3 regions of the Peribacillus sp. NPDC056705 genome follow, and region 1 is predicted to be linked to each of the others. Evidence: riboswitches for the same ligand, from Rfam matches in the RefSeq annotation. Region 1 holds a riboswitch; each other region holds the start of a gene.

Region 1 (10,379 bases):
ATTTCCGATAGAAAACCGAAGTCGACCGGGGCACTTTTTGAATGCACCATCATCACACCTTGGGCCACTTTGGAGAATTTCCCCATCATGCCGACCAATGATACCTTTTTAATTCCCTGTCTCTTACATTGCTTAAGTGAGAAGCCCACAAAGTCACCCATTTCAATAAAGGCTTCCTCAGGCAAATCCTGGATAAGGCCCATCGCATACTTTTCACTGCGCCCGCCAGTAGTTAAGACAAGATGCTCACAGCCACTCGCTTTGGCGACACTTATAGCCTGGACGATGCTTGCCATATAGGCTGAACTGGAAAAAGGGACGACAGTGCCCCTTGTTCCTAAAATGGAAATGCCCCCCACAATCCCCAAGCGGCCATTTAATGTTTTTTTCGCTATTTCTTCACCTGCTGGCACGGAGATGACGACTTTCACTCCTCTATTGATCTTAAATTCTTCCAATGTTTGTTCCACAGTGGTTAAAATCATTTTGCGCGGTACAGGATTAATGGCCGCTTCTCCTACAGGGACAGGAAGCCCGGGTTTGGTCACACGCCCCACACCTATCCCTCCATCCAGGATAATCCCAGGTGCCTCCGACCAGCTGACCGTAGAGATAATATGTGCCAGATGGGTAGCATCGGGATCATCTCCGGCATCTTTGATCGTTTCAGCACTAACCGCATTTTCCGAAATAGCATATTTCTCAATAGTGAAAGTGGCATCTCGCCCGATGGGCAAGGAAATCGTCGCTTCCTCAAGTGCATCCCCCGTGATCAATGCAGTCAATGCCGCTTTAGTCACGGCAGTCGAACATGCCCCTGTCGTATACCCATGACGCATTTGTGAGGGGTCTTTTTTTACTTTCTTTTCCATGATTTTAACTATCAGCTAAAAGGGAAATCGCGTTCAATGCAGCAACAGTGACAGTACTTCCACCTTTTCGGCCAATATTCGTAATGAATGGAACCTCCGTGATCTTAGCGAGTTCCTCTTTAGATTCCGCTGCAGAAACAAACCCAACAGGCATTCCAATGATTAAGTCCGGTTTTGCAATCCCTTCTTTAATAAGGCGAATGAGCTCAAGTAAAGCTGTAGGTGCATTGCCAATGGCATAAATGCCCCCTTCATTTTCCTTAACGGCTTTTTGCATCGAAATGATCGCCCTTGTCGTATTCAAACGTTTTGCTTCGACCATCACATCCGGATCTGAAATATAGCAATGAACGTCCCCGCCGTGTTTTTGAAATCTTTTTTTGCCTGTACCGCTCTCGATCATTTGCACATCCGCAATGACATGTCTACCTTTGCGAATGGCTTCCACACCAGCTTGAATGGCATTTGGATGGATGATGACACTTCTTCCCAATTCAAAATCCGCTGAAGCATGAATGACCCGGCGGACGATCTTCCATTCATCTTCAGAAAAATCATGATTGCCCATTTCTTCAGCAATGATTGAGAAGCTATAATCATATATTTTGTCTGGGTCTACCGTTAGTGGTTTAAAATCCGTTTTAAAATCCATCTTGCATTCCTCCTATTTTTCATTTAGTTGTTTATTCAACTCGGCGATGACATGATCAAAACTGGAATGAACATTTTGATAGTCAACATCCGGTCGCGATATCATGATCGTCTCTATTCCACATTCCAACGCTGCTTCCAATTTCTCATCAACCGCACCGACCTTGCCACTTTCTTTCGTAATCATCAATGTGACCCCATACTGTTCATATAGAGCTTTATTTAATTCTTTGGAAAATGGCCCTTGAATCGCAACGATATTTTTTTGCTCAATGCCCAGCTGAGCACATTTTTCCATATTATCCATGCGTGGCAGCATTCTCGCTATGACTCTTGTATTCTCTAGCCCTACCAATTCTTTTGCGAACACCGCCAGGGTTTTACTTCCTGTCGTAAGCATGATGACTCCCCGTCTCACAGCAGCAAGCTTAGCAGCTTCCTCATAATCACGGACAACTATCAATTTATCATTCTGAAACCGTTGACTTTCACGCTCATAACGAATATAAGGGACATTTGCTGCCTTTGCTCCGTTAAGGGCGTTCTTGGATGCTTCTTCGGCAAATGGGTGACTTGCATCAACTACTGCCTGGAGACCTTTTTCCGAGATTAAAGATGTCATATCCTCTGCAGTTAATCGGCCAATCCGGGTGGTTATGCCTGCATCTTGCAAACTTTTAGCTGCCGACCCGGTTACAACAGTTGCCAAAACCTTGAATCCCACCTGCTGCATCTCAATCGCTAATTCCCTTGCATCACTTGTACCCGCCAAAAACAAAATCATTTTGACGTCCCCACCACTTGCCCAACGTGATCGTGATGATGGTCGTGATCGTGGTCATGATGGTGATGATGGTGGGCATGTCCATATTTCTCGACATGTTTACGATAGTTTTCCAAATCACGTGCCCCGCTTGATCTGCCCTCACTAGCTTCAATTACACGTTCTTGCAGAATGTTCTGTAATGTTGGATGATATCCAAAATACTTAGCCAAAATGAATTCTTGATCTTGATATTGCTCTTGATAGCCTTTCAGCATATCCTCCATTCTTTCCATCAACACACCTGTGAACAGGAAATATGGCAGCATCACTACTTTTTTTGCCCCTAAGCGGATGCATCGTTCAATACCTTCGTCAACGTGCGGGTCCGTTACACCCATGAAAGCTGCTTCGACCCATTTTACGTTCAATTTTTCCCATAATAATCGTGAAATTTTATATATATCACTATTTGCATCAGGATCACTGCCACCTCGGCCAATCAGCAATATTGCTGTCTCTGCCTGTTCAGAAGCTGTATCGAATCCCGCTTCCTCAAGACGGTCTGTCAGGATTGTCAATATATCATGGTGGACCCCGATCGTTTGGCCATATGTGAATTTCACTTCTGGATACTTTGTTTTCCCATCCTCTATTTCAGCTGGGATATGTAATTTCGAATGTCCTGCATGCAACAAAATGATTGGTATGACGATAACTTCAGAAGCCCCTCGTTTTACACAATTATCAATGCCTTTGGATATATTCGGTGCCGCAAATTCCAAGAAGCACGTTTCAACAAGGAAGCGCCCATCCAATGCCGGAACCATATTTTCAATAAATTGAAGGACTTCTTCGTTTCCCGAAGCCAAACGGCTTCCGTGTCCTACGAACAAAACTGCTTTCATTTACTTTCCCCCTCTTGATTAGTCTTCACAAGGCGCAGGCTCTATGTTTATTTTGGGAGCGATGTCCTGATAAGAAAAATTCTGTATCTTTTTCGAACGTTTGAAGTATTTAAAAAGCCGCTCATTTGGATGGGCATTTTGCTTATACTCCGCGACAATGTCCGTAATCAGTTCAACAAGCTGTTCCGGTTCAATGCCTTCTGCAACAGGCTGACCTGGATGGGCTGTTCTTCCAACCGGTTTAGCTCCAAGAAATAAGTCAAACTTCCCTTTTCGGAAGACAATCCCGATATCATCCATCACAGCACTATAACAAGCCATCCCACACCCATTAAAACCGATGTTTAGTTCCTTTGGCATTTTCATTCCGCCAAGCACCCGATGTATTTCATCCGCATAAGGAATGGATTCGGTTTTTTCGCCATCACAGAAATCACATGCTTTTAATGTCAGTACATCTCCAATCGGTGATAATAGAAAGTTTGCTGACTGCAATTTCCCCGTAATGACTTCCGGATCCATTGTCGGTATCTTTAATACGATTTTATGATTTGGCGTGTATTCCATCGTGCCCTTTTCCCCGACAACTTCCGCAAGTGTCATCATTTGTTTGGGAGTGAATTGTTTATTCGCCACACCTGGACTAACGGCAAGTTCGAATACCGACTCCATTTTTTGCTGAACAATCGGCTCAATGGATTGCTGAACGGTTTGACCTTTGACTCTTGACAGTGCTTCCATTGCCATTTCAAAGGAAGCTGGCTTCTTTTCAGGTGCTTTTGTAAGTAATCCAACTCCTCCAGAGGATTCGGTGAAGGCTTCTTGATCTAATGCCCACGGTTCCGCTTCTTTTTGCAGACGCTGATGCGGCTTCAATGGTTGCTTTTCCGAATTCAAAGTATATTTCCTCTGATAGCCTCTTGGTGTAATGATTTTGTCATCATATAAAAAGGTGGAGGAATTACCAATAATGACAGTGGTCAACATTCCAATATCGTGGTTCAACATCTCTTTTAAATTGGTTATGACAATATCTTGCCTATCGCGATAGGCACTTTTCACCAACCCGACAGGTGTATCGGGTGAACGGTAGCGAAGGAGAATCTTCTGTGTTTCAACAATTTGCCTCGTCCGCCTGCCGCTGCGCGGATTATACAGGGCAATGACAAAGTCTGCCATTGCAGCTGCTTCAACCCTTTTAGCGATCAGTTCCCAAGGAGTTAGATGATCACTGAGGCTGATTGTACACGAATCGTGCATGACTGGTGCCCCAAGTAAAGATGCACAAGAGTTGATTGCAGAAATGCCAGGAATGACTTCAATACCCACTCCAGTTTCTTCTTTCCAGCCTTTTTCAATCAATACTTCATAAACCAACCCAGCCATCCCGTAAACCCCAGCATCCCCGCTGGAGATTACCGCAACTTTCTTACCCAGCTCCGCTTGTTTCACTGCTTCCTGAGCACGCGATACCTCTTCAGTCATCCCCGTACTAATAATCGTTTGATCTGTAAGCAGTCCCTGAATGAGTTCAACATAAGTTTTATAACCAATGATGTAGTCACTTTCTTGAAGGGCTTCGACAGCACGTTTGGTAATGTGTTCAAAATTCCCTGGTCCAAAGCCCACGACGAATAATTTACCGTTTGTACTCATTAAGACATCTCCTTTTACGCTTTGTTCTTTGAAATACCCGTATGAGCAGGAAAATTTGGATTGGGTGCCATTTCCCCATCATTGAATTGGTAGATCATTTGTGGAACAAACTCCCCATCATCGATATGGCTGACAATTTGGCGGCCGAAATCAGGCGTCTCCACTCGATACCAGTTTCCTTGAGGATAGGCAATCACAACGCAGGCATCCTTACATCTTCCGTTACACCGTGTCCTCGTTGTATGGATTTTCATGTCCAGTCCTTTGGAAGTAATTTCATCGCGAATCGCCTGGGTTACTTCTTCCCCGCCCTTTTTCATACAGCTGCTTCCATTACAAATCAACAGATGTGTATTTGTACCCATTAAGTTCCAAGTAGTCATCTTCTTCCTCCTGCGTTCAGGGAAAAGGCAAAATAAAAAACCTTAACATAAGAGTCAAGGTTTAAAAAAACTATATGGATGAGGAGCCCCAGGCAAGAATGCCCAATCTCCCGAAATCGTCATAGTCCTTCTACCTTTCCCTCCGAAAAGTATCATGCAATTTTAAAAGCAGGTTTCCTGGCTTACGCTTCATTTTACCTTGTCCCTTCCCGGCAACAATGCCAGTGGCTATCGACAATTTCATCAGCGTTTACAGTAGCGGGGGCTGCATCGGACTTTCACCGATTTCCCTATTATCCCTTGCATATTCACACAAGGGCACTTTTAAAATGAAATATTTGGTTTTATTATACATTTCTAACTAACTTTATCTATCATATAACAACTTTATCAAAATTCAATAGTTTATTCCGACTGTTTAGAAAAGTTTAATAGTGTATATCCTGTCAACAAGCCTTTCCTTGCAACAAACTTAGTCAAAAAAAAAAGATAGTATAGCTGGAATTATTTCTTTATGGTACACTATACGAGAATTTTCTAAATAATTACATAAGTTTTATGGTGTTGAATTTTTCGGAATTCAGCTTAAAAGGGAAGCCGGTGAAAATCCGGAGCGGTCCCGCCACTGTAAAGGGGAGTCCTATTACTTTAACAATTCCACTGTCAAATGAGATGGGAAGGATGTAATGGGATGATGAACCAAAGCCAGGAGACCTGCCATGAAGCGTGAAACTGTTTCAACCTACGAGGATGGGTGTGCGGATCAGGCAGAAAGGCCCATGGTTGGTTTATGCTGCAAAATTCCTGTTCATTACGCACTTCTTTCCTTTGAGAGAAGTGCTTTTTATGTTGGGCCGCCTTTCTTCTCAAGATTGTTCAGAAAAATTAAAAGTTTTGAAAGGAGAAAGAATGAAAAGAACCAATTGGAAGACCATTTATTTTGTCATTTTACTGCTTTTCGTCCCAAAACGGGCAATGGCCATGCATATCATGGAGGGCTTTTTACCCATTGAATGGGCTATATTCTGGTGGGCCGTGACGCTTCCATTTTTAATCCTAGGTTACCGGTCCATTAGAACCAAAGTAAGGGAAAACCCAGAAACAAAAATGATGCTTGGCCTATCGGGTGCATTTGTATTCATTTTATCCGCCCTAAAGATTCCTTCTGTTACGGGAAGTTCTTCACACCCTACCGGAGTTGGTTTGGGCTCCATTTTATTCGGTCCATTGGCCATGAGTGTCGTTGGCTCCATCGTTCTATTATTTCAAGCCGTTTTACTGGCTCACGGAGGATTGACGACATTAGGGGCCAATGCATTTTCCATGGCCGTTTGCGGACCGCTCATTGCTTACTTCGTCTTCAAGGGCGCAACTAAATTGGGTTGGTCCTTTTCACTTGCCGTGTTCTTGGCTGCTGCTTTTGGAGATTTGGGAACCTATGTAGTAACTTCCATTCAACTTGCTCTTGCTTTTCCATCCGAGGTAGGAGGATTCATGGCCTCTTTCAGTAAATTTGCAGGGATTTTTGCCCTGACCCAAATTCCCTTGGCAATCAGTGAGGGGCTACTGACAGTCGTCGTGATGAATTTCTTAAAAAAATACAATCTAGGCGAATTGAAGTTGCTGCGAGTTTTATCTAAGGAGGCCCGTTAACATGAAAAAAAGTTTACTGCTGCTTTTCCTGGTGGTCGTTCTTGCTACCATACCGTTAATCACGCAACAAGGAACGGAATTTGGCGGTGCCGATGGAGAAGCTGAAGAAGCCATCACTAAAATCCAGCCGGAATACAAGCCATGGTTCAACAGTATTTGGGAGCCGCCAGGTGCGGAAACCGAAAGTTTATTATTTGCGCTGCAAGCTGCAATCGGAGCCGGTTTCATTGGTTATTTCATAGGTGTAACGAAACAAAGGAATAAGCAAACCAAACAGGAAATTCCCGGAAAATCGAAGCATGTTACTCATTGATAAATATGCCTATTTCAATGGGCTAAAGGATGTACATCCGTTAGAAAAGATGGTTTTTGCAATCTCCCTTTTGCTATTTTCGTTAACGGTAAGGGATATGACCGTTTCACTCATCACTTTTACGGTGATGAGCGCTTTAATCATTTTTGCGGCAAAAATCCCGGTTTCTTATTATTTTAAATTACTTCTATTACCGGGATTTTTTATACTATCAGGAACCATTACCATCCTTTTTTCTTTTACAAGCAAATTTACTTCGTTTTCGAATATATGGTGGTCCTGGAAGGTCGGGAACTGGCAAATATTCATCAGCGATGACAGCATAGGAACAGTGATCAATTTGATCACTGTCGTAATAGGCAGCATCAGCTGTTTATATTTTCTCACCTTAACTACACCCATTACCGTCATTCTATCGGTGATGCGAAAACTTAAAGTGCCTTCCTTATTGGTCGATTTAATAGAATTGACCTATCGCTTCATCTTTATTTTTTTAGAAACAGCTTTGGCCATTCACCAATCACAAGCTTCACGGCTGGGGTATGGTTCGTTAAGGAAAGGCATTCGCTCTCTCGGATTACTAACCTCATCATTATTTTTAGGAGTATTGCAGCGCTCTGGACATTTGACGATGGCAATGAACGCAAGAGGCTATCAGGAGAACCTTTCCTATATCGAGGATACTTACACTTACTCCTCACGCAATTGGCTGATCGCGATTGTAATACTAGGAAGCTTAATCTTTATTAATGGATATTTGTAAATTGGAGGCAACCCAAGAATGGACGAGCATATTTTTCATATAGAAGGCCTCACCCATCAATTCGCGGATGGAACGTTTGCTTTAAACGATCTTTCGCTAACGATCCAACACGGTAAAAAGATAGCATTATTAGGCAATAATGGTGCCGGCAAATCGACTTTATTCCTCCATTTAAATGGTCTTTTACAACCTACGGCAGGAAAGATCAGATTTAAGGGCAAGAAAATGAAATATGACCGTAAAGCATTATTATCATTACGAAAGCAAGTGGGGATTGTTTTTCAAGATCCCGACTCGCAGCTCTTTTCCGCTAATGTACAACAGGATATATCGTTTGGACCGATGAATTTAGGATGGGATAGAAATGCAGTCCAGGAGAAAGTAAATTGGGCGATGGCTGAAACGGAAATAACGGAACTGAAAGACAGACCCACCCATTTTTTGAGCCTTGGGCAAAAAAAACGTGTCGCCATTGCAGGGGTACTCGCCATGGAACCTGATGTCTGGCTCTTGGATGAGCCTACAGCTGGATTGGATCCTTATTTCTCAAGACAGATCATGGCTCTGCTGGACAGTATCCACCACCATCACAGAACGATAATCCTATCAACTCATGATGTTAATTTAGCATATCAATGGGCTGATGAAGTCGTTGTCATGAACGATGGTATGGTCATATACCAAGGGGATCTCGTATCCGTTTTCCATGATGAAGACGTTTTGCTGCAGGCACATCTGGAGAAGCCGTGGGTTTTTGAAATGTTTCAAGCCCTTCTTCAATCAAGGGAACCTTTAGTACGGGACCTTTTCCCAAGAACGAAGGAAGAATTGCTTCAAATGTTGGAGACTGAAAGGATTTATTAATTAAGCATCCCCTAGCTATTGTTTCCTCTTTCCAAAAGCTAGGGGGTCTTTAAAATAGCAGGCGATCATTTTTGTTCCTAAAAACCAAAAATCTTATTATTTATTACTTTTCTTCCTCGGTTCTTTCTTTTGCAAGCTCAATATCTCTTCCGTTCACATCATCAACGACTGCTTTTACCTCCCCTTCCGCATAAGTATCCGAAACTTGTTCGTGGGTTGTAGCCAGTCCAGAAGATAAATGATCTTCCCGTTTATAATCACTAACATCATATATTCTTCCGGCAATTTCTGAAGATTCATTTTTTGATTGCTTGCTATCCATTTTTTTCACTCCTAGTTTTAAATTGTCCAATCATCCATTGACAGCTGTATTAAGACAAAGGTATTTTGTGTAAAAACTGAAGCAATATTCAATAATGATAAAAAAAGGCAAAAAAAGCTTACAAGTAAAATCCCCTTTCAAGGGCTCTACATGTAAGCTATTGAGAGCTTAGGCTTCCTTCTTCACATCCACATTATCGGATGGGTCACCCCAACATTCCACATTCTTCAAGCCTTTAATATTGTTCACATGGAAGACAGGATTTTTCCCACTTTTCTTTTGCTTTTGATAATCCGCCAATGCAGCAAATGCAATCTTCCCTAGTAACGCTATGGCGATTAGGTTGATAATGGCCATAAGGGCCATCAGCAAGTCAGCCAATCCCCAAACAAAATCCAGTGAGGCTAGAGAACCGAATATCACCATCCCTACGACTGCGATGCGATAGATGTTTAACCAAACCTTATTTTCATTGATGAAGCCAATGTTCGACTCTCCATAATAATAGTTGCCCACAATGGAGCTAAAAGCGAATAACAGTACAATGATGGCAAGGAAAATACCCGCCCAAGATCCCAATGCCGTTCCAAGGGCATTCTGGGTAAGGACGATTCCATCCGTTTCCTTCGATGTATAAAGACCTGAAAACAAAATGATGAAGGCAGTTGAACTGCAAATGATGAGCGTATCGACAAAAACACCCAGTGACTGAATGAGCCCTTGCTTGACGGGATGACTGACATCTGCCGTCGCGCCAGCATTAGGTGCACTACCCATCCCGGCTTCATTTGAAAATAGGCCGCGCTTGATTCCCTGCATCATGGCTGCTCCCAGTACTCCACCAGCCACTTCTTTTATGCCATTAAATGCACTTTCAAAGATCAGAACAAAAACACCCGGTAACTCGGTAATATTCATGATGATGATAATCAACGCCACTATCACATAGGCTCCTGCCATGATCGGAACGATGACCTCAGAGACCTTTGCAACCAATTTGATCCCGCCAAAAATGATGACAGCCGTGACGATTGCCAGGATGACAGCCGTAACCCACTTTTCAATCCCAAACGATTCGTTGAATGCGCTTGTAATAGTATTGGCTTGTACCGAATTGAAAGCTAGTCCAAATGTCAGCGAAATCAACACAGCGAAAGTGATGCCCATCCAGCGGGCATTCAATGCTTTTTCCATATAATACGCAGGACCGCCGCGGAATGCATCCCCATCC
Region 2 (10,379 bases), on a different contig from region 1:
TGATTTCGCCATTATGACCAAGTACACTGAAAGGCTGGACCCGGAAGAAGCTTGAGAGGGTATTAGTTGAAAAACGATTATGTCCCAGTGTCATGGTGGAGGCAGCCAAAGGGTCAGCAAGATCAAGATAATAGGCAGGGAGCTTATCCCCCGCGCCCATCACTTTGTATACCGCATGATGCTGGCTTAAAGATGCAACATGGATGAAATCACTTTTTTCGATGTCGGAAGTCAGCTCAAAAAGAACATTTGAAAGCTCCTGGTCATTATTGATGGTGGAGGTACAGGCAAATTGCCAGAACACTGGGTCTTCTTGAATGGCAATCGGTCCCAATGCCTCGGAACGGTAGGCTTTATCCGTTTCGAATATCAATGAGAGACCATGCTGGAGCAGTTTCTCCTTGACTTCGATTTTTAAGTCGTTAGCTTCTGTTTTTTTGCTTAAAAATAAGTGGGCGACTATGAAGGAATCTTGATCGACGATGCTTGAATCGACATTTACCGCTTCAAGCTTCTTTTTCCAAAGAGCCCGGGGAATATCGATATGGATGCCGGCGCCATCGCCCTCACCATTGATGAAGCCACAGCGATGGTTCATTTTAACCAGGGCGTCGATACAGGCAAAGATGTTTTCGTTAGTAGGGATTTTCTTTTTTTCGATGCAGGAAACGATACCGCAGGCATCATGTTCTTCCTTGTGAAATTCCTTGAATGTAGCAGGTGTCCATTGTTGGGCCATAAATGTGGCATGAATAAGGTTACCCTTATTCTCTGCCTTTCACCTCCTGTAGCATGTGTTTAGTGGGGGAAATATTAGTAAACCCGAACAATAGTCCAAGTTTTGATAGATTGAAAGAAAGTGTATAAATGTATCCATATCATATCATTTAAATATTCAGAAATCAATTTTTTATACAATGGGATGGATGCTGTGATTGATGGGATTTAGGTGGAAAGTGGCCTAAAATGCCAATATTAAAGATTTATTACATGGAAATAAGAAACCCCCAAGATAGATGTACATCCTGAGGGTGTATAAAAAATGAATAATTATGCTGATTCGATTTATTATATTAGGTTTTTGAATGCATGTTCAACCGCTTTTAGAGTATAAGCGATATCGTCATCCGTGTGAGCAATTGTCAAGAACCAGGCTTCGTATTTTGACGGTGCCAAATTGATTCCCTGGTTGAGCATGAGTTTGAAGAACTTAGCGAACATTTCGCCATCCGTATTTTCCGCCTGCTCATAGTTTTCAATTTTTTCTGTCGTGAAATAAATCGTCAGCGCTCCTTTAAGGCGGTTGATGGTGATCGGTACATTATATTGGCGAGCCGCTTTCAGGATGCCTTCTTCAAGGATTTTCCCCAGCCGGTCAAGCTCGTCATACAGCCCGTCTTCTTTAAGCACTTCTAAGCAAGCGATCCCGGAAAGCATGGAAGCTGGATTTCCTGCCATTGTACCCGCTTGATAGGCTGGTCCCAGCGGGGCGACAGAATCCATGATTTCTTTTTTACCGCCATAGGCTCCAATAGGAAGCCCGCCCCCGATGATTTTTCCGAGCGCGGTCAAATCGGGTTGAATTCCCAAGTAGTCCTGTGCCCCTCCATACATGAAGCGGAATGCTGTGATGACCTCGTCGAAAATTACGAGTGATCCGGCTTCGTGAGATAATGAAATGACTTCTTCCAAGAAGCCAGGGCTTGGTTCCACGATTCCGAAGTTGCCGACGATCGGTTCAACCAGAACGCCAGCAATTTCATTGCCCCATTTATCCAGTGCTTCTTTAAATGACTTGATATCATTGAAAGGTACCGTGATGACTTCTTGTGCGATGCTTTTTGGAACGCCGGCAGAGTCCGGTGTACCTAAAGTGGACGGGCCGGAACCTGCAGCGACGAGAACAAGGTCGGAGTGTCCGTGGTAACAGCCTGCAAACTTGATGATCTTATCCCGTCCTGTGTAAGCGCGGGCAACGCGGATGGTGGACATGACGGACTCGGTTCCTGAATTGGTGAAGCGGACTTTATCCATGGATGGTATGGCTTCTTTCAACATTTTGGCAAACTTGACTTCATGTTTTGTCGGAGTGCCGTATAAAACGCCCGTTTCTGCAGCTTTAACGATAGCCTCCGTAATATGTGGATGCGCATGACCTGTGATGATCGGGCCATATGCAGCTAAATAATCGATATATTTATTGCCGTCAACATCCCAGAAATAAGCACCCTTGGCATGATCCATCGCAACAGGTGAACCGCCTCCTACAGCTTTGTAAGAACGGGATGGACTGTTAACCCCGCCAACGATATGTTCCAATGCCTCTTTATGTAAAAGCTCCGAATTACTAAAATCCAATCTTAAAACCTCCTAAAAAATATAAACATATTTCCTCTTAATCATAGCACTTTTCCGTCCGTAAATCTGGGTCGAAGGCTAGGAAATGTGATTCGTCCCCTCATGGAAGCACTGCACCCCTAGAACATCAGGATTCAGGGACTTCATTTTGTTTGCGAAATGGGGGAGGATCCTAAAAATCCGGTTATGAAAGTAAGGATGGCCAAGATGGTTTCTGGGTTTTCGATGTCGAATGATTGACGGTTCATTTCGCCCTGTGCGTGGTAATAGATTAGTTGGCCGGTCCCTTTCTCTTCATTAATGCAAAGATGGAAACTGATGGGGGTGCTTTCAATCGACCCGCTGGAATCCCTTTGGATGACCTGGCATAATAATTCCCCGTACTCATCTTCATAAAGGAAGTCATATCGAAGGTCGAAAACGACCTTTTCAATTTGTGATAGTAATAATTTTTTGATATTCATAGCATACTCGTCTCCTTTATATATGTGTCTGATACAACGATCTTTTCGCCCTGAAAATGGTATTGGGCATCCAAGCATTTTTATTGTCTAAAAAGGGTAGGTTGGATAAACTAATTCATTAGGACAAGAGATTACGGAGGATGTAACAGGATGAGTGATGCAATTCAAGTGAAACAGCTTCGGAAGGAATTTAAGTCGGCATCAAGCCGTACAGGGTTAAAGGGGGCCTTCCGGGATTTACTTACCAGAAATTATAAAATCGTCCCTGCCGTCAATGATATCAATTTTACTGTAAAAAAGGGTGAGATGGTAGCTTATATCGGGGAAAATGGTGCAGGGAAATCGACCACGATCAAAATGCTGACAGGTATTTTGGAACCGACAGCAGGTGAAATCACGGTCAATGGAATGAATCCACATAAAGAAAGGGAAAAGTTCACTCAGACAATCGGAGTCGTATTCGGTCAGCGCTCACAGCTTTGGTGGGATATTGCAGTTCAAGAATCCTTTAGGCTGCTAAAAAAGGTCTATAAGGTAACGGATGAACAATATAACGATCATATGGAACATGTCATCAAGACGCTCGATATCGGACCTTTGCTGGACAAGCCAGTGCGTAAGCTCTCACTTGGTCAGCGAATGCGCTGCGAGCTTGCGGCAGCATTGATCCACAATCCGCCTTTGCTGTTCTTGGATGAGCCGACGATTGGACTTGATGTACTCGTGAAAATGAAGATTCGTGAGTTCCTGAAAGAAATAAATGAGAAATATAATACGACGATCCTTTTGACAACCCATGATTTAGGTGACATTGAAGCATTATGTGAGCGCGTAATCATGCTTGATGAAGGACAGATCATTTATGATGGGGAATTACAGAGTTTGAAAGATAACTGGGCTGAGGAAAAACAGATCCATTTTCAATTCATCGAGCCGATCGCATTGAAGGAATTGCAATCATTGGCGCTCCCATTTACTGCTAACTGGGTTTATGATGAGAAAGATCAAACATACATTGCCTTATTGAAAGAAGAAAATGATCATATTTCACAGCTTGTTTCGGCTGTTGTATCTCATTTTAAAATAAAGGACATCAAAATCCATGAAACGTCCATTGAAGAGATTGTTCGCAACATTTACGAAGAAGGCACTGTCTGACTCTCTTATCATTAAGAAACAACGTGTCTATCAAGAAGGGGGAGGGCCATGGGAAAGTATCTTGCAATGATCCGCATGCGTTTTTTGATGATGCTTGCGTATCGAACGGATTATTATACCGGCATTTTAATTTATAGCATCAATATCGGTGCCTATTATTTCTTATGGAATGCGATATATGGAGAGAAAAGCTCCATCGAAGGACTATCAAGTATGCAGATGACAACCTATGTCGCGGTTGCATGGATGGCGCGCGCTTTTTATTTCAATAATATTGACCGCGAAATCGCCACTGAAATTAAAGACGGCAAGGTAGCCATTGAAATGATCCGGCCGTATAACTATTTAGGCATGAAAACGATGCAAGGACTTGGGGAAGGGATATTCCGTTTCTTCTTCTTCTCGATTCCAGGAATGCTGCTGGTAGCTTTCATTTTTCCTATCGAATTGCCGCACGAGCCGGCTACATGGGGGATGTTCGGCATTTCCTTGCTGTTCAGTTTCATCATCAATACACAAATTAACTTATTGACGGGAATCACTACCTTTTTCTTATATAATAATGCCGGATTGATCCGGGCTAAAAGGGTTATCATTGATTTATTTTCCGGTCTGCTGCTGCCCATCAGTTTCTATCCGGTATGGGCGCAGGAAGTGATGAAATATCTACCCTTTCAAGGGATCAGCTATGTACCAAGCATGATTTTTACGAACGGGTACAGTTCAGGCGAAATTGCCATGGCGCTTTTACAACAATTAATTTGGTGCATCATTCTCATAATACCGATTCAGCTTTTATGGATAGTCGCAAAAAAACAGCTGATTATTCAAGGAGGTTGACGGGATGTTTTATGTATCGATGTTTTTTCAATATGTGAGTCAATATATGAAAACCAGATTGCAATATAGAGCCGATTTCTTCATGGAAATCCTATCTGACCTGCTGAATCAGGTCGTGAATCTGGTATTTATCTTAGTCGTTTTTGGGCATACCCAATTTTTAAACGGCTGGAGCCGTGAAGAAATCATATTCATTTATGGATTCTTCCTCATCCCGTTTGCCCTTTTTTCTGCCTTTTTCAACATCTGGGATTTTAATGACCGCTATATCGTCAAAGGTGAAATGGATCGGATATTAACAAGGCCGATACATAGCCTCTTTCAAGTCATTTTAGAAAGAATCGAGCTAGAAGCGTTATTTGGTGTTGTGACCGGTTTGATCATTATATTCTATTCGGGGATTTCATTGGATCTTCAGCTTGCGTGGTATGACCCGATTCTTTTCATCATTTTTGCAATAGGAGGGGCCCTTGCTTATGCAGCCATATTCGTTGCGATAGCTAGTATCGGGTTCTGGTCGGATGCGAAAACATCCATCATGCCAATGATGTACAATATCGGGAACTACGGGCGCTATCCAGTTGATATTTATAATAAGGTCATCCGTTTTGTCCTTACGTGGGTGCTGCCATTCGCGTTTGTTGGTGTCTATCCGGCATCTTATTTCCTAAGAAAAGAAGAGTGGTATGCATATGCATTTGCCACACCTGTAATCGGGGTCGCCTTTTTCGTGATATCCGTTTTCATATGGAATCAGGGAGTGAAGAGGTACCGCGGGGCAGGGAACTAAAAAAACCCCTTCAACAGCATTCATGTTGAAGGGGTTTTTGTTTAGTTCCTTTTTTTCTTTCTTTCAATATATCTTGCTTGTGCTTCAACATATTGCTGCTTTTCCTCTTCCGTTTCCGGAATGACCTGAGGTACTTTTGTCGGCTTACCGTCTTCATCAATGGCCAGCATCGTTAAAAAAGCGCGTGCTGTAAGCTGTTTTTCACCTGTTAATAGGTTCTCACGCTCCACTTTCACGAATACCTCCATTGATGTGCGATGAGCACAGGTGACATAAGCTTCAAGGTTGATCGCATCCCCTGTCTTGATGGGGGCCAAAAAATCAAAAGAGTCGCTTGAAGCAGTCACAACGGGTTTTCGACAATGGCGCATAGCTGAAATGCAGGCTATTTTATCAACATAGGCCATTACTTTTCCGCCAAAGATGGTATTGTGATGATTTGTATCCGGTGGAAAAACAAGGTCGGTTAAAAAAGTCCGTGATTGCTGTGTTGGATGGGCCACATTCTTTTCCATCATAGGCCTGTTGGTTTGGCCAAAAGGTTTTCACGGACGATTCTTGCTGCTTCGACCATGTTTTTCAGGGAAGCGACGGTTTCCGGGATACCCCTTGTTTTCAGGCCGCAGTCGGGATTGATCCAAAACTGGTCTTTATCCAATACCTTGATGCCCCGTTCAATCATATCGACCATTTCTTCCACTGCCGGCACACGCGGGCTGTGAATATCATACACACCCAGGCCAATGCCTTTTTCATATGTTTTTTCCTCGAATGCGGAAGCAAGCTCCCCATGACTACGAGATGTTTCGATGGAAATTACATCGGCATCGAGGGAGGAGATGACATCCATGAAACTGTTGAAGTCGCAATAGCACATATGCGTATGGATTTGGGTTGTTTCCTCCACGCTTGATGTGGATATCAAGAATGAATTTACAGCCCAGTTCAAATACTCGTCGCGATCGCTTTTTTTCAATGGCAGACCTTCTCTAAGTGCAGGCTCATCAACCTGAATCATTTTAACTCCAGCAGATTCCAATGCAATGACTTCCTTTTCCAAAGCGAGCGCCAGCTGATAACAAACATTCTCCCTGGAAATATCATCACGGACAAATGACCAATTCAAAATCGTAACAGGACCTGTAAGCATTCCTTTTACCGTCTTCTTCGTCAGTGATTGTGCGTAAACACTTTCCTTGACTGTCATCGGTTCGATGAAATGGATGTCGCCATAGATGACTGGTGGTTTTACGCAGCGGGATCCATAGGATTGGACCCAACCCTTTTCCAGAAAGATGAATCCGCCCAACTTATGGCCGAAGTATTCAACCATATCCGTCCGTTCGAATTCCCCGTGAACGAGAACATCCAAACCGATTTCTTCTTGGATTTCGATCCATTTGCCGATTTCTTCGTTAACGAATGTTTCATATTGCTGAGCGGTCCAATCTCCTTTTTTGAATTTCCCGCGTGCTTGTTTAACTTCAAGTGTCTGCGGAAAGCTACCGATCGTAGTCGAAGGAAGGAAAGGCAATTTGAAAAATTCCTGTTGTTTTTGGTAACGCTCTTTAAATGGAATTTGACGGCCGGCAGTCCTGGTTTTAACCTTTTCGACTTTCGATCGTACAGCCCCATGATTCCGTGCATTTGAACTTGCTAACGTTTGAACCGTAATTTTATTGGCATCGACTTTTTCGGCGATTGCTTCAAAGCCTTGATTATTCCCTTTGACCAAGAGTGTGATTTCCTCAAGTTTCTCGTCAGCGAAAGCAAGGGCCTGTTTCACTTCTTTTGAAAGGGCGGATTCATTACGAACGGTCACTGGGACATGAAGCAGGGAACAAGAGGGCTGAAGCCAGATTTGGTCTTCGGCTACCTTTTTCTTAAGAGTCTCGATCAATTGAATTTTTTTCGATAAATCAGATAGCCAAATGTTTTTTCCGTCAATCACACCTGCAGCAAGTACTTTGTCCTTAGGGAAGCCGAATGCTTCAAGATTACTTAGATTCCTCCCTTTATCATGTACAAAATCAAGACCGATTCCTTGGACTTTTAATTCGATGACTTCTTGGTAGTGTTCCACGGCATCAAAGTATGTTTGTAGCATGATGTTCAGGTTCGGTGCTGCTTCATTCAGCTTTTCATAGAGGTAAGTAACAGTTTGCATATCATCTTTGGAAATGGATGAAACAAGAGCAGGTTCATCCATTTGTACCCATTTCACTCCTTCTTGCTCCAACTCCCGCAGGATTTGCGTGTATAGGGGAAGCAAGCTCAGGATGATGCCAGGGATCTCTTGTTTATTGAAGCCTTTGGAAAGGGAGATGAAGGTATAAGGTCCGATCAATACGGGCTTCGTTTCAATCCCTAGATTTTCCTTGGCTTCCCGGTATGCTGCAAGTGGTTTATTTTCTGTTAAAGTCAGCTGTGGCAGTTTTAATTCAGGGACAATATAGTGATAGTTCGTATTGAACCATTTCGTCATTTCGGAAGCAACTTCATCATTGTTTCCGCGAGCCATTGAATAATATACGGAAAGAGGAACTCTACCGCCTTCATAGGCTGAATAACGTTCAGGAACAAGACCGAACATGACGGACATGTCGAGCATTTGATCATAGAAAGTGAAGTCGTTGACAGGAATGATATCAATGCCCCGTTGCTTCTGTTTTTGTAAGTTGCCTAAACGGATTGCTTTTAGTTGTGCCGTAAATTCCGCTTCATCGATTTTACCTGACCAGTAAGCTTCCAATGTACGTTTCCATTCACGATCTTCCCCGATTCGAGGGTAACCCAAACTACTGCTTTTCAAAATTCCCATCCTCCCAATTCATATTATTGAACAATAAAAAAAGCATCCCTAACCGTCAAAAGAGAAAGTTAGAAATGCTTAAAATAAGAGGCATTCAGAATGCCCCTTACAATTATAAGGTCCCTAACACCTCCCTATCTCCCGTAGGTTAAAACAGTGTTGTTGAAATAGGCAGGTCTCCTGACTTAGGGATTATCATTAGCGGCGGGCCTTCCCGATCCGTTGATCAGTGGCATATTGGATGGCGCTAACACTCCCATTACAGTGGCGGGACCGTGCCGGAATTACACCGGACTTCCCTTTTAATCCTAATTAATAATTAGGAACCTATTTCCACATATGAAATTTTACAAAACCTGCCTTTATAAACTGTTTGCAAGTCTAAAATTTTTAAAATAAAAACTATTATAAAAATTTAGACAATCTTAACATATCCGACCAAAAGGGTCAACATGAGATTCGGGAAAAGAATCCGTTTTTTTGAGTGTGTGGGTGATGAGGATAAGGTCTGTTCCTAAAAAAGAATATATTGTTTGGACAGGGAGTATGTATAGAGGGAGTGGCGTATTGAAATGGGGCGTTGGGGATGACTTTCTACATCTTGATTGCAGGAATCATTTTTTGCATGGTGATGAGCATTCGTACGTTATTTCTTGTTGAGTCGGGAGGAAAGAAGTTTTCTCTGGAGGATATGCTGTGGCTTGGCAATTTATATGCGACGATATTGGTTGGGTTCGCACTGATTTATTTATTATACGAGCTTCAGAATCATTCGGTGATTCTTGATATGGGCAATCGGCTGGATGGCACTTTCTATGAACAGTTGAAGACTTCCTTTTACTTTAGTGCGATGACGATGTTTTCTGTAGGGTATGGAGATATAGCCCCGATTGGCATGGGCAGGATGATAGCTACCATTCAGGCTTTCATCGGGTATACACTACCGGCAGCGTTCGTGATTCGGACAGTTATCGATCTGGAACAGAATGATAGGAGGAATAAATGAAAGTTGTGTTTCTTTCGATTATTGGGTACTCTTACCATAATGAAGGAAATGGAGGGTTCAATATGACTGTTAAAATTGGAGCAAAAGCACCTGATTTCAAACTCCCTGCAAACAATGGTGAAATGGTTTCCCTATCGGATTTTAAGGGGAAAAACATTGTTTTATATTTTTATCCAAAAGACATGACGCCAGGTTGCACGACGGAGGCCTGTGATTTCCGGGACCATAATGAGCAATTCGAGGAATTGGACGCGGTCATCATTGGTATCAGCCCAGATCCAGCGGCACGTCATGAAAAGTTCATCGAAAAGCATGGATTGCCTTTTCTGCTGCTGGCTGACGAAAATCATGAAGCGGCTGAATCATTTGATGTTTGGCAATTGAAAAAGAACTTTGGCAAGGAGTATATGGGCATTGAACGTTCAACTTTCCTGATAGATAAGGCTGGTAAGATAGTCAAAGAATGGCGTAAAGTAAAAGTCAAAGGCCACGTCGAAGAAGCTCTTGAAACTCTTCGTGACCTCGAAAAATAAGGGACAGGCAGATGAAGGATGAGCGAATAACGAAGCTTGCAGCCAGGCTGATTCATCATTCGATACAAATACAGCCAAAAGAGAGAATCCTCATACGGGGGCATATTAACACGAAACCATTATTGAAAGAGCTGATTGATGAAATTTACAGAGTGGGTGCTTATCCATATGTAGAACTCGAAGACGATGAGATAAGCCGCCACCTGTTACAAGGGAATGTGAAGGAACAACTTGACACATCTTCGCAATGGGCTCTGAAGAAATATACAGATATCGATGCAGTCATCATCATCACTGGGGAAGAAAACGAAGTGGAAATGACTGATGTTCCCATCGAGAGGCACCGTCTTCAGGGGGAGGCTATGAATTCCCCCACTCTTTTCTATGTAAACAACCGACGTTGGGTCTTACTTAATTA
Region 3 (10,379 bases), on a different contig from region 1:
AAATGCGAAAGGCAGGGCTAAAACGAAGGCATTACCGATAAAGAAGAGGAAAAATGCGCCTATTTTTTTTCCGTTTATATATAAAATGCTAAACATCCATGTCAGGACCGCCATTTCGACCATGATCAAAAAGTGGAATGGCCCAAGTGGCATTCCGCCGAATAACGCTGAAATGATATGGCCAAGCCCAGCTACAATAGCCCCCGATACCGGGCCAAGTATGACAGCCGCCAAAAGGGCCGGAAAACTATCCAAAGCGATACTCCCGATCGGGGAAGGGATTTTAATCATTGCCCCTACCGCCGATAAGGCAATGAATATAGCAATTGCACTAATTTTTCTTACATCCATGTTTACTCTTTTTCCTTTCTTTTCCCTCCACGGAATACATTTGCGCTGCGGATATATTCCACATCTTTCACACCAAGACGGAAGTTGATCACACGTGCAACGGCAAAGAAATAATCCGACAAACGATTTAAATATTGAAGTGATAATGGTGAAACGGCCGCACCAGACTTGATCAATGAAACGACCAATCGTTCCGCCCTTCTTGTAACGGTACGGGCGATGTGAATGGTTGCAGCCGCTTTTGAGCCGCCAGGCAGGATGAACTTTTCCAATTCTGGCGCTTCAAGTATGAAGGCATCTATTCGTTCTTCCAAATAGGTAATGGCCTCCTCCGTCAGCTTTTGTGGGGCCTTCTCGGAAACGGTTGCCAAATCACCGCCGCAGTCAAACAGCTCATGCTGGATTTTCTCTAGATCGGCCAGTACATCCGTAAATATCGCTGAATCCAATTCTGTCACCGCAAGACCGATATAGCTATTCACTTCATCGACCGTTCCATAAGATTCAACACGGATGTCATCCTTATCAAGTCGACCTCCGATTACGCTTGTTTGTCCCTTATCCCCTGTACGTGTATAGATTTTCATCCCAATTGCCTCCTCTACTTTATTTGCTGGTTCATTCCATACCAGATGATATCAACGCGACTGGATATGGATGCTACATCTTGAAAGACCCATCCGCAGGCATCGCGCCATCTGCGATCTTTTGCTTCGATCGGGACAATGCCTTTGGAAATATCAGAACCGATCACAATGCAATTGTGTTCATCCTTTTCTTTCTCCCATATTCGCCAATCAGCCATGATTTCCTTCCATCTTTTTCGAATCGAATCTGAATCCATATTTTCTGCATCTTGTTGAATCCATGCATCCAACCCTTGCAATACAACAGTCTTGCCTTGAAAACCAATCAATTCAGGCGGTTCTTTTCGATAACCGGACAGCCAAAGGACATCATTTTCCAAACCATACAATTGCTTTACCCATTTAGTTTTCCCATTATAGGCGCCTCCTGTAACAAAGTGCAGCGTTCTCCCCTCCTTAAGCTTTCCCGGTCTTCCCATATCAGCTCATAACCCTTGCCATGGGAAATTCCCCAATCAAAAAAGGACTTTTCCTTCGGTGCATGGCGGACCAGTAAATCACGAATTACCCCTCCATGTGTCATTATGGCAATTCGGTTCTCCTTACAGGCAATCAAATGGTTCCAGCCATTATTCACACGCTCGGAAAATGCCGGATAGCTTTCACCCCCGGGCACAAGGGCCTCCATGGGACGTTCCAGCCAATTAAGATAATCTCGATCTGTCTTCAACTCATGATACGTCCGACCTTCCCAACTGCCGAAGTTCATTTCACGGAACAAAGGGTCTTTGACCGGAACTGCATGTGGAAACAGCAGTCGTGCAGTTTCCACACAGCGGGGCAAATCACTGCTGTGAATTTTTTCATACTTTGGGTAAGAGCCTCTTAATTCCAGTATTTCCTTTTCTCCTTTGATGCTTAATGGGGAATCGGTCCAGCCCAAGTAGGCCTTTCGCTCATTTGCTTCCGTCAGCCCATGGCGAAGTAGTGTAATAGCCACAATATCAGCCATAACCAAAGCTCAACCCCTTCCACTGATGCCCCCAGTACATCCCCCGTTATCCCACCGAACCAACTGACGACTTTACGTTTTATATAAACCAGGAAAAATACTGCAGCCAGACACATGATGAAAAATAAGGTGACAAGCTTAAAATCGATGATCCAGGCAACCGCCAGACTTACAAGGAGGTACAGCCAATAAATGGGCAAACTGCTTTTCTTTACTGCACTTTGAAAAAAAGCACCGAGCCCCTCTTTTTTAGCCAGCGGCATCCGGATGAGCAAATAACCCATCACGCATTTGCTTAGGAGTGGAAGGGCAATGATCAAGAAGTATGTCCATTCATTAACCCTTTCGACAATTTCATAGATAAATAGAAACCGGGCGGCCAATAGGACTATGACGGAGATGACACCGAATGCACCTGTCCTGGAATCCTTCATGATTTCCAATCGCCGCCCTTTATCCTGATAGGAAAAAAAAGCATCACTTGCATCGATCCAGCCATCGAGATGCAAACCTCCCGTCAATGCCATCGTCAAAAACCAAAGGAAAAAGGCAATGGCAAGCGATGACAATGGGGTCCATTCCACGAGCGCATACAAAACACCGCCCAATATCAAGCCTAGCAAAAGACCTACCAATGGAAAGGTTTGAATGGCACGGTGAATATATTTCTTCTCCATCGGAAGCTGCTTCTTTATTGGAAAAACCGTAAAGAACTGCAGGTTAATTAAAAAACCGATCACTCCGCTCATTCCTGCATGCACCCTTTCTTCCGCAATGGAATTCCCGCTTCAACAAGATAGGCTTCATCGGCCTGCCCGACGATCGCTTGATGAAGCTGGCCCAGTGTTTTTCCGTATATATGAAGGAAGTCATCCTGGAAAATCGGTTCCTGCACCAATTCATTGCTAACGACTATTAAACAGCTGGATTGTTTTCTTATCTCATTGATTCCGGTTATTATTTTTGAAAAAATGCTATCTAAAAATTCTTTTTCAAGCGGAATACCAGGGCCAAATAGCTCGTTATCAAGCAGGGTTGTCAGACAATCGAGCAGAATGATGGAATCCTGATCAATGTCCTCCCCTATCCTTGTAATATCCGTTGCGTATTCGGAAGTTTTCCAAGCAATCGGGCTGCTTTCTCTATCCTTCCGGTGCCGAAGGATGCGTTCACCCATCTCCACATCACTGATACGGCCACAGGCCAGGTAATGCAAGTTCCCATCCGTTTGGAGTGCATACTCCAGTGCTTTTCTTTCTGCGAAGCTGCTTTTTCCGGAACGGACACCCCCGGTTATAAAACAGAGCCTTGCTTTCTCCACTGTCTTACCCCCTCCATCAATGCTTCGTTATCATGTTCACTCTTCACTGCAAACCGAAGCCACCTTCCATCCAAACCGGGAAAATTATAGGTATGACGCGGTACGATTCCTTTTTTCAGCAAAAAGGGGAAAAGGGATAAGGATTCATCTTTCACCAAATAAAAATTGACTGTGCTATCGGAGACATTCAACCCTTGCTCCTCATAAAACCGGAATAGTTTTTGCTTTTGCCATGCAATATATTCTCTTGTCTTTCTCATATAAGCCTCTTCTGCAAGACAGATTTTCCCTACTTCAAGTGCCACATGGTTAACGCTCCAATGCGGTTTATAATTTCTTACCCGTTTTATGATGTCAGGTGCAGCAAGCAAATAGCCCAGTCTCAAACCCGGAATTGCAAAGATTTTAGTCATTGATCTTAGAATGAGTAAATGTGGAAATACATTGATTAAAGAAGCATAACTAAAGGCATCCTCAGTAAAATCATAAAAAGCCTCATCCAGGACTACCAGGCAGTCCGCTTTTTGGCATTCAATGATCAATTCCCTAACTGCATCCCGCTTAAATGAAACACCCGTCGGATTATTAGGCGTACATAAGAAAATTGCATCATATCCGGGTAATCGGGGAATCAATCGATCCAAGTCCAATTGCCACTCAGGAGCATCCAACTGGTGAAAATCGACCTTACATCCTGCTGCCAAACAAGCTTCAGCATATTCCGCAAATGCCGGCTGAATGATTAGCACCCTTTTATTGGCTAATCCGTTCGCTACCAACATGATGATTTCAGCACCGCCGTTCCCCATCAAAACGGATTGCTCAGGAAGCGCTTCTTTTTTTGCCATTGTTTTTGTCAGTTCAATGGCATGCGGATCTGGGTATTGAAGGATTCCTTCAAAAAACCCAGACCACTGTTCCTTTATGCATAAAGGCGGACCCAATGGATTGATATTAGCACTGAAATCGATAATCGATTCAGGCATCTCGATTTCCAGCGCTTCGTAAAGATAATGAGGATTAGAGCCATGAGAAGGTAATGTCAAGAATAAGTCCCCCTAGCCATAGCATCAGCAGAAATAGAAAAGATGACCGATGCATGATGGCAATCGTTTTTGGTATATGTTTTGCTTCCAATCGAACAAGCGGAACTCCCATCCTCGCACGGTCGGAAACAATTCCTTTGTACATATTCCGGCCTCCAAGCTGTATTCCCAAAATGGCAGCAACACCTGCTTCACACCACCCGCTATTCGGGCTTGGATGTTTTTTTGCGTCATTGAATAATATCTTCCATCTGGCACCGAATCCATGATGGCCAGATTTCGAGCTTAGCAACATCAGGAATCCGGTGAGGCGGCTGGGAATCCAGTTGACGATATCATCGAGCTTGGCTGAAGCCCAGCCGAATTGCCCATATTTATCATTTTTGTACCCTACCATGGAATCGCAGGTATTAACCGCCCTGTACATCATCGCGAGCGGCGCACCGCCAAATGCTGCCCAGAACATCGGTGCCGTAATCCCATCACTGGTATTTTCCGCTACGGTTTCCACGGTGCCCCTGACTATTTCGGATTCATCAAGATCAGCAGTATCACGGCCAACGATATAGGAAAGCTTTAGCCTTGCTTCAGGAAAATCCCGTTCATTAAGCGGATTGCAAACATCCATTCCAGCTTGCTTCAAGCCCTTCTGAGCTATCGTAGTGGAAATGACAACAGCTTCCCAAAGGATGCCTGCAAGCGGGTGGATCCGATAAGCCAAATAGACGGTAAGACCAGTAATCAATATCACCGCCGATACGACGGTGAACAACATGAAGAATCCATTCCGTTTCTTATATGCCCCTCTATTGAATGCCAGGTCCAACTTGCTTATCATCGTTCCTATCCATTTGACTGGATGCGGCCAATTTGGCGGATCACCAATTAATAGATCAAGGAAAAATGCCAGCGTAACTGCAAAAAGATGATGATAAATCATAAATCCTCAATCCGTTTCCGAGTATTCTTTAATGCTTCCACTGTACAATCATAAACACCGCGGCTGATCAGCTTCCCTAACGGAGTGATGGTGCCCGCATATTGAAGCTTTGCCCCTCTTTGAGTTGCCGCAATCAAAATGCTGTCTGTCGATGTTCCTGTTGCACATGTATTTGTCACCTTATCCATGACATGCAAATCATGAAGCGCTTTTACTTTTGCCTCGGTCGCAGTAACTATGCTGTGGATGAAAGCCTCTTCTGCCAAATGCCCATTTACGAATATCCAAGTATTTATCGTTCCTGGAGCGGAACTCCAAGAATGCCGGTCTGCTAAAGAAGCGTCGATAGCATTTCCTACACCAGCCGTCACGATAATGAAAACCGAGAAATCTTCAGCTCTTAATAGCTTGAAAGCAACCGTGTCGAGAAAGACGGCGGTCATCATCCCTACCGTTTCCTGAGGTTCAAAACCATGAGTCTTTAAATAGTCGGCCATTTCAACATGATGATCCTCGCAATCATAGCCATGATGGACGTGCCTATTCACAAAATATTTATGCCAGCCCGTCCCTGAACCAGTCACTCCAGAAGACATCGTTCTAAGTGGAATCGGTGAATCCAATTGAATCATCTCAGGACCGACTGTCAAATAGGAACCATCGATTTCCAATGGGATAGTATCATGGCCATGCCTTTCCGGAACGATGAACATCTGCGGTTTCGGAAGGGCGGGATGTGGATGTTTTTCGATCGTCGTATGATATACATCCTGAATCCGTTCCTGTTGGAGCACTTCGTTCGGCACATCAACAACCTGAATCTGCCCTTTCTCAAGCAACATAAGCCGATCACAATACAATCCAGCCAAATTCAAATCATGAAAAATTGAAATAACGGTCAAGTTCTGCTCTTTTGCCATTTTCCTCATTAGATCCAGAAGATCTTTTTGATAGGAAAGATCCAAGTGGTTCGTAGGTTCATCCAAAAAAAGGATTTCTGGCTCTTGGGCAAGTGCCTGTGCCAGCAAAACCCTTTGTCTCTCCCCTCCTGATAATCGTTCAAAATGAAGATCCTGAAAATCAGCTACTCCCGTTTGTTCCATAACTCGTTGGACAATCGATTCATCTTCTGCGGACCAACTGTGGAACCAACCTGATTGATGGGCATATCGACCAAGTGAGACCGTCTCTTTTACTGTATAGGAGAAAGCTAATGAGGAATGTTGGGGGAGCACAGCAATGACCTGTGCAAGTTGTTTTGACGAATAATCCTTCAAATCCCTACCTCTAATCCGTACGCTTCCGCCTTTATAATCGAGCACCCCGCTAAGCATGCTTAAAAGCGTCGTTTTTCCGCTGCCATTTGGACCAAGAATCCCGAATAATTCCCCTTTATGTACATCAAAAGAGACAGAGTCCAAAACAGCTTTGTTATGATATCCACCTGTTAACCCTCTTACTTCAAGCATCCGTTTTTACCCTTCTCTCCGTCTCTTTAATAAAATCAGCGCAAATGCAGGCGCCCCGATAAGTGAGGTGATCACCCCGATCGGCAGTTCCGATGGGGCAATGATCGTTCGTGCCACAAAATCCGCCAATATTAAGAATCCGCTTCCTACCAACAATGACAAAGGAAGCAGATGTTTATGGTCAGGCCCCCAAATCTTTCGGACAAAATGAGGAATGACCAATCCTACAAAGCCAATCGCCCCTGAAACGGCAACGGCTGCCCCTGTCAATGTCGAACCGGCTATCAAGATCCACATTTTCCGCCGCTTAACATTCACACCTAAGTGCTTTGCCCGGTCTTCCCCGAAAGTCATCGCATTCAATTCACTAGTATTCATGATCAAAATCAATGATCCAATGATAAAAAAGGGCAAAATGATTGCAATGTAATTCCAACCTCGCATTGAAACGCTTCCCATCAGCCAGCCGATGATTTGTCTTAATTCATCACCCGTCAGCGCAATCATCAATGAAATGAAGGCACTTAAAAATGAGCTGAAAATGATTCCCGTTAAAATGATCGTTTCCACTTTCATCGATCGATCCATTTTTTTTGCGAAAGTAAGTACGCAAAGCATCGTGAGCACTGAGCATAAGATACTCAATGCCGGAAGAGTATATAAACCGATGAACGGCAGTGAAATATTCAAGAATATTGTCAATACGGCGCCTACCGATGCTCCTGATGAAATACCCAATGTGTAAGGATCAGCGAGCGGGTTCCGGAGCAGTCCCTGAAAAGCCGCACCCGCAATCGCAAGTGATGCCCCGACCAAACCCGCAAGCAATACACGCGGCAGGCGGATGTTCATCACGATATTCGTAAGCATCACATCCGGATCAGCAGAAATCGGCAAATGGAAAATCTCCTTGCCGATTATTTGTATAAGTACGGGAATCGGTACTGGCACCGAACCAAAGGAAATGCCTATCGTCATCGCGAATAACAAAATGAACAACGCAATCAAATAAGCAAACGCCCATTTAGTTGTCAAATTGGTTCGGATAGACTGATTTGGCAAGTTCCTCTACTCCCTCTATTAAACGTGGACCGGAACGGGTCACCAAGTCTGAATGGACATCAAAGACTTGGCCATTCTTAACGGCATTTACGTCTTGCCATCCCTTTCGGCCCGTCACTTCACTAACTGGATCTTTCGTATAATAACCATACGTTGTAATGATGACATCCGGATTTGCAGCAATCATCGACTCTTCATCAATTTTTGCCCATCCGTCCAATTCTGCAGCAGCATTATCCGCTGAAATAATGTTAAGCATCTCATTCATGAAAGTATTTTTTCCAGGTGTGTATATTTCCGGTGAAGGCGAAACTTCCACTAAAACGGTCTTCCTATCCTCTTCCTTTACGGATTTGGCCTTTTCCTGGATATCCTTGAGCTTCGTTTTCATATCCGTAACGATTTCTTTTGCCTTATCCTGTTCACCCGTTGCCTGTCCAATCATTTCAATAGACTTATAGACTTGGTCAAAGCTTTGTGCATCATTCACTACAAGGACATCTATTCCAGCATCCTTAAGCTGCTGTAAACCCTCATTCGAATTATGGGCACTTGATGCATGCGCAAGAACAAGATCAGGCTTCATGGAGACAATCAGCTCCGTGTTCATTTCCATTCCGCCAACTTTTTCAATTTCTTTCGTTTCTTCCGGGTAATTATCATTGTCGGAAACACCAACGACCTTTTTTCCCAATCCAAGTGCAAAGACCACTTCCGTATTACTTGGTATCAACGAAACAATTTTCTTCGGTTTTTGTTCTATCGTCACTTTTTCCCCAGTTGCATCTTTAATCGTAATCGGAAAAGCTTCGTGTTGAGCATGATTCGTTTGCTGCTTTTCTTTTCCTTCATCAGCAGCGTCACTGCAGCCAACCATCAATCCTGCAGTAAGCAACATCAACAGTATCAGACCAAAAATTTTCTTCATTTTCATTCCCCACAATCTTTTCATTTAATTTCTTCCCACCTGTAATTAAGAAAACGCATTGTTGGAAGATGCCCCCAAAACAAAAAGCACCTCCCGTTAAACGGAAGGTGCTTGCATGGCAACAATATCATTACGGACTCTTTCTTAGGGTCTGCCACACACCTTCCCATCCGCGTAGGTTACAGGTGTACGAATTCTGGCAGGTCTCCTGGCTCATGGTCATCGTCAACGGCACCTTCCCATATCTCATACAGTGGTACACAGCCGTCAGCTCCCATATACAGTGGCGGGACCGCGTTGGCATTTCACCAACTTCCCTTTTAAGTCATTAAGACACCAAATCGTTCATATGTATATAATTTTCACTGCCTTCATTATACACCATGTAAGAATCGATTATTATATGATTTTTCTGAACAAGTTCGAAATGACCCGTCCATCTTCAATGATTAGAAGCATTTTCTATCAGCGACGCGAACCCACCGACTGATAATCCGGGTGAAATCCGAACTCGATGCAGGGCATGCATCCCTTGGTCCCTTGAAGCTCCCCCAGGTTCGGTGGTGACTGCCATCTTGTATCCCGCTTCTTCTGACAGCGCTAGACTCTCTTCATTATACCGGCCAACAGGATAGGAAAGCACTGTCGTGTCCTGTTTGAGGATACGATCGAACAGATCCTTTGACTGGACCATTTCAGCTTCTTGCTGTACTGCCGTCATGCGGTTCAGCTCCAAATGGTTGATCGTATGGCTTTCGATCGAAATCCCATTCCTGCTCATCACCAACATTTGATCTTCAGTCAGGTGATGACCTTTATCAATGGACTTACCGATCATGAAGACAGTTGCTTTCATATCATTTTCTTTTAATATCGGAAAAGCCTCCGTGTAGTTATCTGTATAGCCATCATCAAAAGTAAGCCAGACACACTTCTCACTTGGCATCCGATTCTCGGTTAAAACGAGGTATGCTTCTTCAGGCGATAATGTATAGTAACCATTCTCCCGAAGCCAAGCCATCTGTGCTCGGAATTCCTCAATTGGAACCCGAAGTCCATTCCCTTCAGAAATGCTGTGATACATCAAGATTGGAAGCCTGACCGCGGACTTGGCCATTATCCAGTCTCCCGTATCGATCTGGCCATCCAAATCCTGACCAGTCTCAGTCTCATTCTCGGCCGCTTCGACCACTTCAATGTCATCTTCCGCAATCGGTGCAGCCGTTTTTATGCCTATACCCTCTACAATCCCTTGTGAACATCCAGGTAAAATTAAAATTCCCACCAATGCCACCATCCATAAAACTCTATATCTTTTCACTATCATTCCCCTAATTTTTTCTAGTATAATAGTATCAGAATACTATTCGATAATAAAGTATTCCATTTAAAGAATTAATAGGAAAACAAAAGAGCATAGTGCCCTGCTGAGCATTTATGAAGATTTTTTTCATAAGTATGTGCTATAAGCTTGAAAAGTTTGCCTATAAGAAATATAATAAATAAGTCGTCGACTTAAATATATGTCCCAGTAGCTCAGCAGGATAGAGCGACAGCCTCCTAAGCTGTAGGTCGTAGGTTCGATTCCTATCTGGGACGCTAAAGTTTATAAGCCCTGTTATAATGCGGATTCTCCGTGTTATAGCAGGGTTTTTTCTGTAAT

Evidence for each region. A riboswitch is a leader RNA that binds a small molecule or an ion and turns the genes downstream of it on or off. The one in region 1 is predicted to bind cobalamin.
Region 2: linked by a shared signal. The riboswitch ahead of metE (5-methyltetrahydropteroyltriglutamate--homocysteine S-methyltransferase) and the one ahead of ACFRAK_RS19970 ((2Fe-2S) ferredoxin domain-containing protein) in region 1 are both predicted to bind cobalamin.
Region 3: linked by a shared signal. The riboswitch ahead of ACFRAK_RS00360 (ABC transporter substrate-binding protein) and the one ahead of ACFRAK_RS19970 ((2Fe-2S) ferredoxin domain-containing protein) in region 1 are both predicted to bind cobalamin.

The regions. Positions count from the first base shown of each region.
Region 1 is NZ_JBHTYI010000021.1:3,687-14,065, reverse strand. Features, by position in the region: gene ACFRAK_RS19995 (cobalt-precorrin-5B (C(1))-methyltransferase) at 1-872, opposite strand, end outside; gene ACFRAK_RS19990 (precorrin-8X methylmutase) at 877-1,524, opposite strand; gene cobK (precorrin-6A reductase) at 1,537-2,307, opposite strand; gene ACFRAK_RS19980 (sirohydrochlorin chelatase) at 2,304-3,194, opposite strand; gene cobJ (precorrin-3B C(17)-methyltransferase) at 3,213-4,850, opposite strand; gene ACFRAK_RS19970 ((2Fe-2S) ferredoxin domain-containing protein) at 4,865-5,233, opposite strand; cobalamin riboswitch at 5,384-5,574, opposite strand; cobalamin riboswitch at 5,776-5,969, shown strand; gene ACFRAK_RS19965 (energy-coupling factor ABC transporter permease) at 6,143-6,886, shown strand; gene ACFRAK_RS19960 (energy-coupling factor ABC transporter substrate-binding protein) at 6,888-7,199, shown strand; gene cbiQ (cobalt ECF transporter T component CbiQ) at 7,186-7,962, shown strand; gene ACFRAK_RS19950 (energy-coupling factor ABC transporter ATP-binding protein) at 7,981-8,826, shown strand; gene ACFRAK_RS19945 (YozQ family protein) at 8,930-9,148, opposite strand; gene ACFRAK_RS19940 (alanine/glycine:cation symporter family protein) at 9,317-10,379, opposite strand, start outside.
Region 2 is NZ_JBHTYI010000049.1:4,187-14,565, reverse strand. Features, by position in the region: gene ACFRAK_RS26220 (glutamate synthase-related protein) at 1-739, opposite strand, end outside; gene ACFRAK_RS26215 (glutamate-1-semialdehyde 2,1-aminomutase) at 1,069-2,358, opposite strand; gene ACFRAK_RS26210 (hypothetical protein) at 2,502-2,822, opposite strand; gene ACFRAK_RS26205 (ABC transporter ATP-binding protein) at 2,973-3,980, shown strand; gene ACFRAK_RS26200 (ABC transporter permease) at 4,029-4,820, shown strand; gene ACFRAK_RS26195 (ABC transporter permease) at 4,825-5,610, shown strand; gene ACFRAK_RS26190 (acyl-CoA thioesterase) at 5,652-6,125, opposite strand; gene metE (5-methyltetrahydropteroyltriglutamate--homocysteine S-methyltransferase) at 6,125-8,431, opposite strand; cobalamin riboswitch at 8,576-8,768, opposite strand; gene ACFRAK_RS26180 (ion channel) at 9,009-9,428, shown strand; gene bcp (thioredoxin-dependent thiol peroxidase) at 9,491-9,961, shown strand; gene ACFRAK_RS26170 (aminopeptidase) at 9,973-10,379, shown strand, end outside.
Region 3 is NZ_JBHTYI010000001.1:79,826-90,204, reverse strand. Features, by position in the region: gene ACFRAK_RS00410 (ECF transporter S component) at 1-351, opposite strand, end outside; gene ACFRAK_RS00405 (cob(I)yrinic acid a,c-diamide adenosyltransferase) at 354-938, opposite strand; gene ACFRAK_RS00400 (bifunctional adenosylcobinamide kinase/adenosylcobinamide-phosphate guanylyltransferase) at 953-1,327, opposite strand; gene ACFRAK_RS00395 (histidine phosphatase family protein) at 1,333-1,950, opposite strand; gene cobS (adenosylcobinamide-GDP ribazoletransferase) at 1,908-2,699, opposite strand; gene ACFRAK_RS00385 (bifunctional adenosylcobinamide kinase/adenosylcobinamide-phosphate guanylyltransferase) at 2,696-3,271, opposite strand; gene cobD (threonine-phosphate decarboxylase CobD) at 3,244-4,317, opposite strand; gene cbiB (adenosylcobinamide-phosphate synthase CbiB) at 4,292-5,257, opposite strand; gene ACFRAK_RS00370 (heme ABC transporter ATP-binding protein) at 5,254-6,726, opposite strand; gene ACFRAK_RS00365 (FecCD family ABC transporter permease) at 6,733-7,788, opposite strand; gene ACFRAK_RS00360 (ABC transporter substrate-binding protein) at 7,751-8,716, opposite strand; cobalamin riboswitch at 8,898-9,072, opposite strand; gene ACFRAK_RS00355 (polysaccharide deacetylase family protein) at 9,159-10,013, opposite strand; tRNA gene ACFRAK_RS00350 (tRNA-Arg) at 10,242-10,315, shown strand.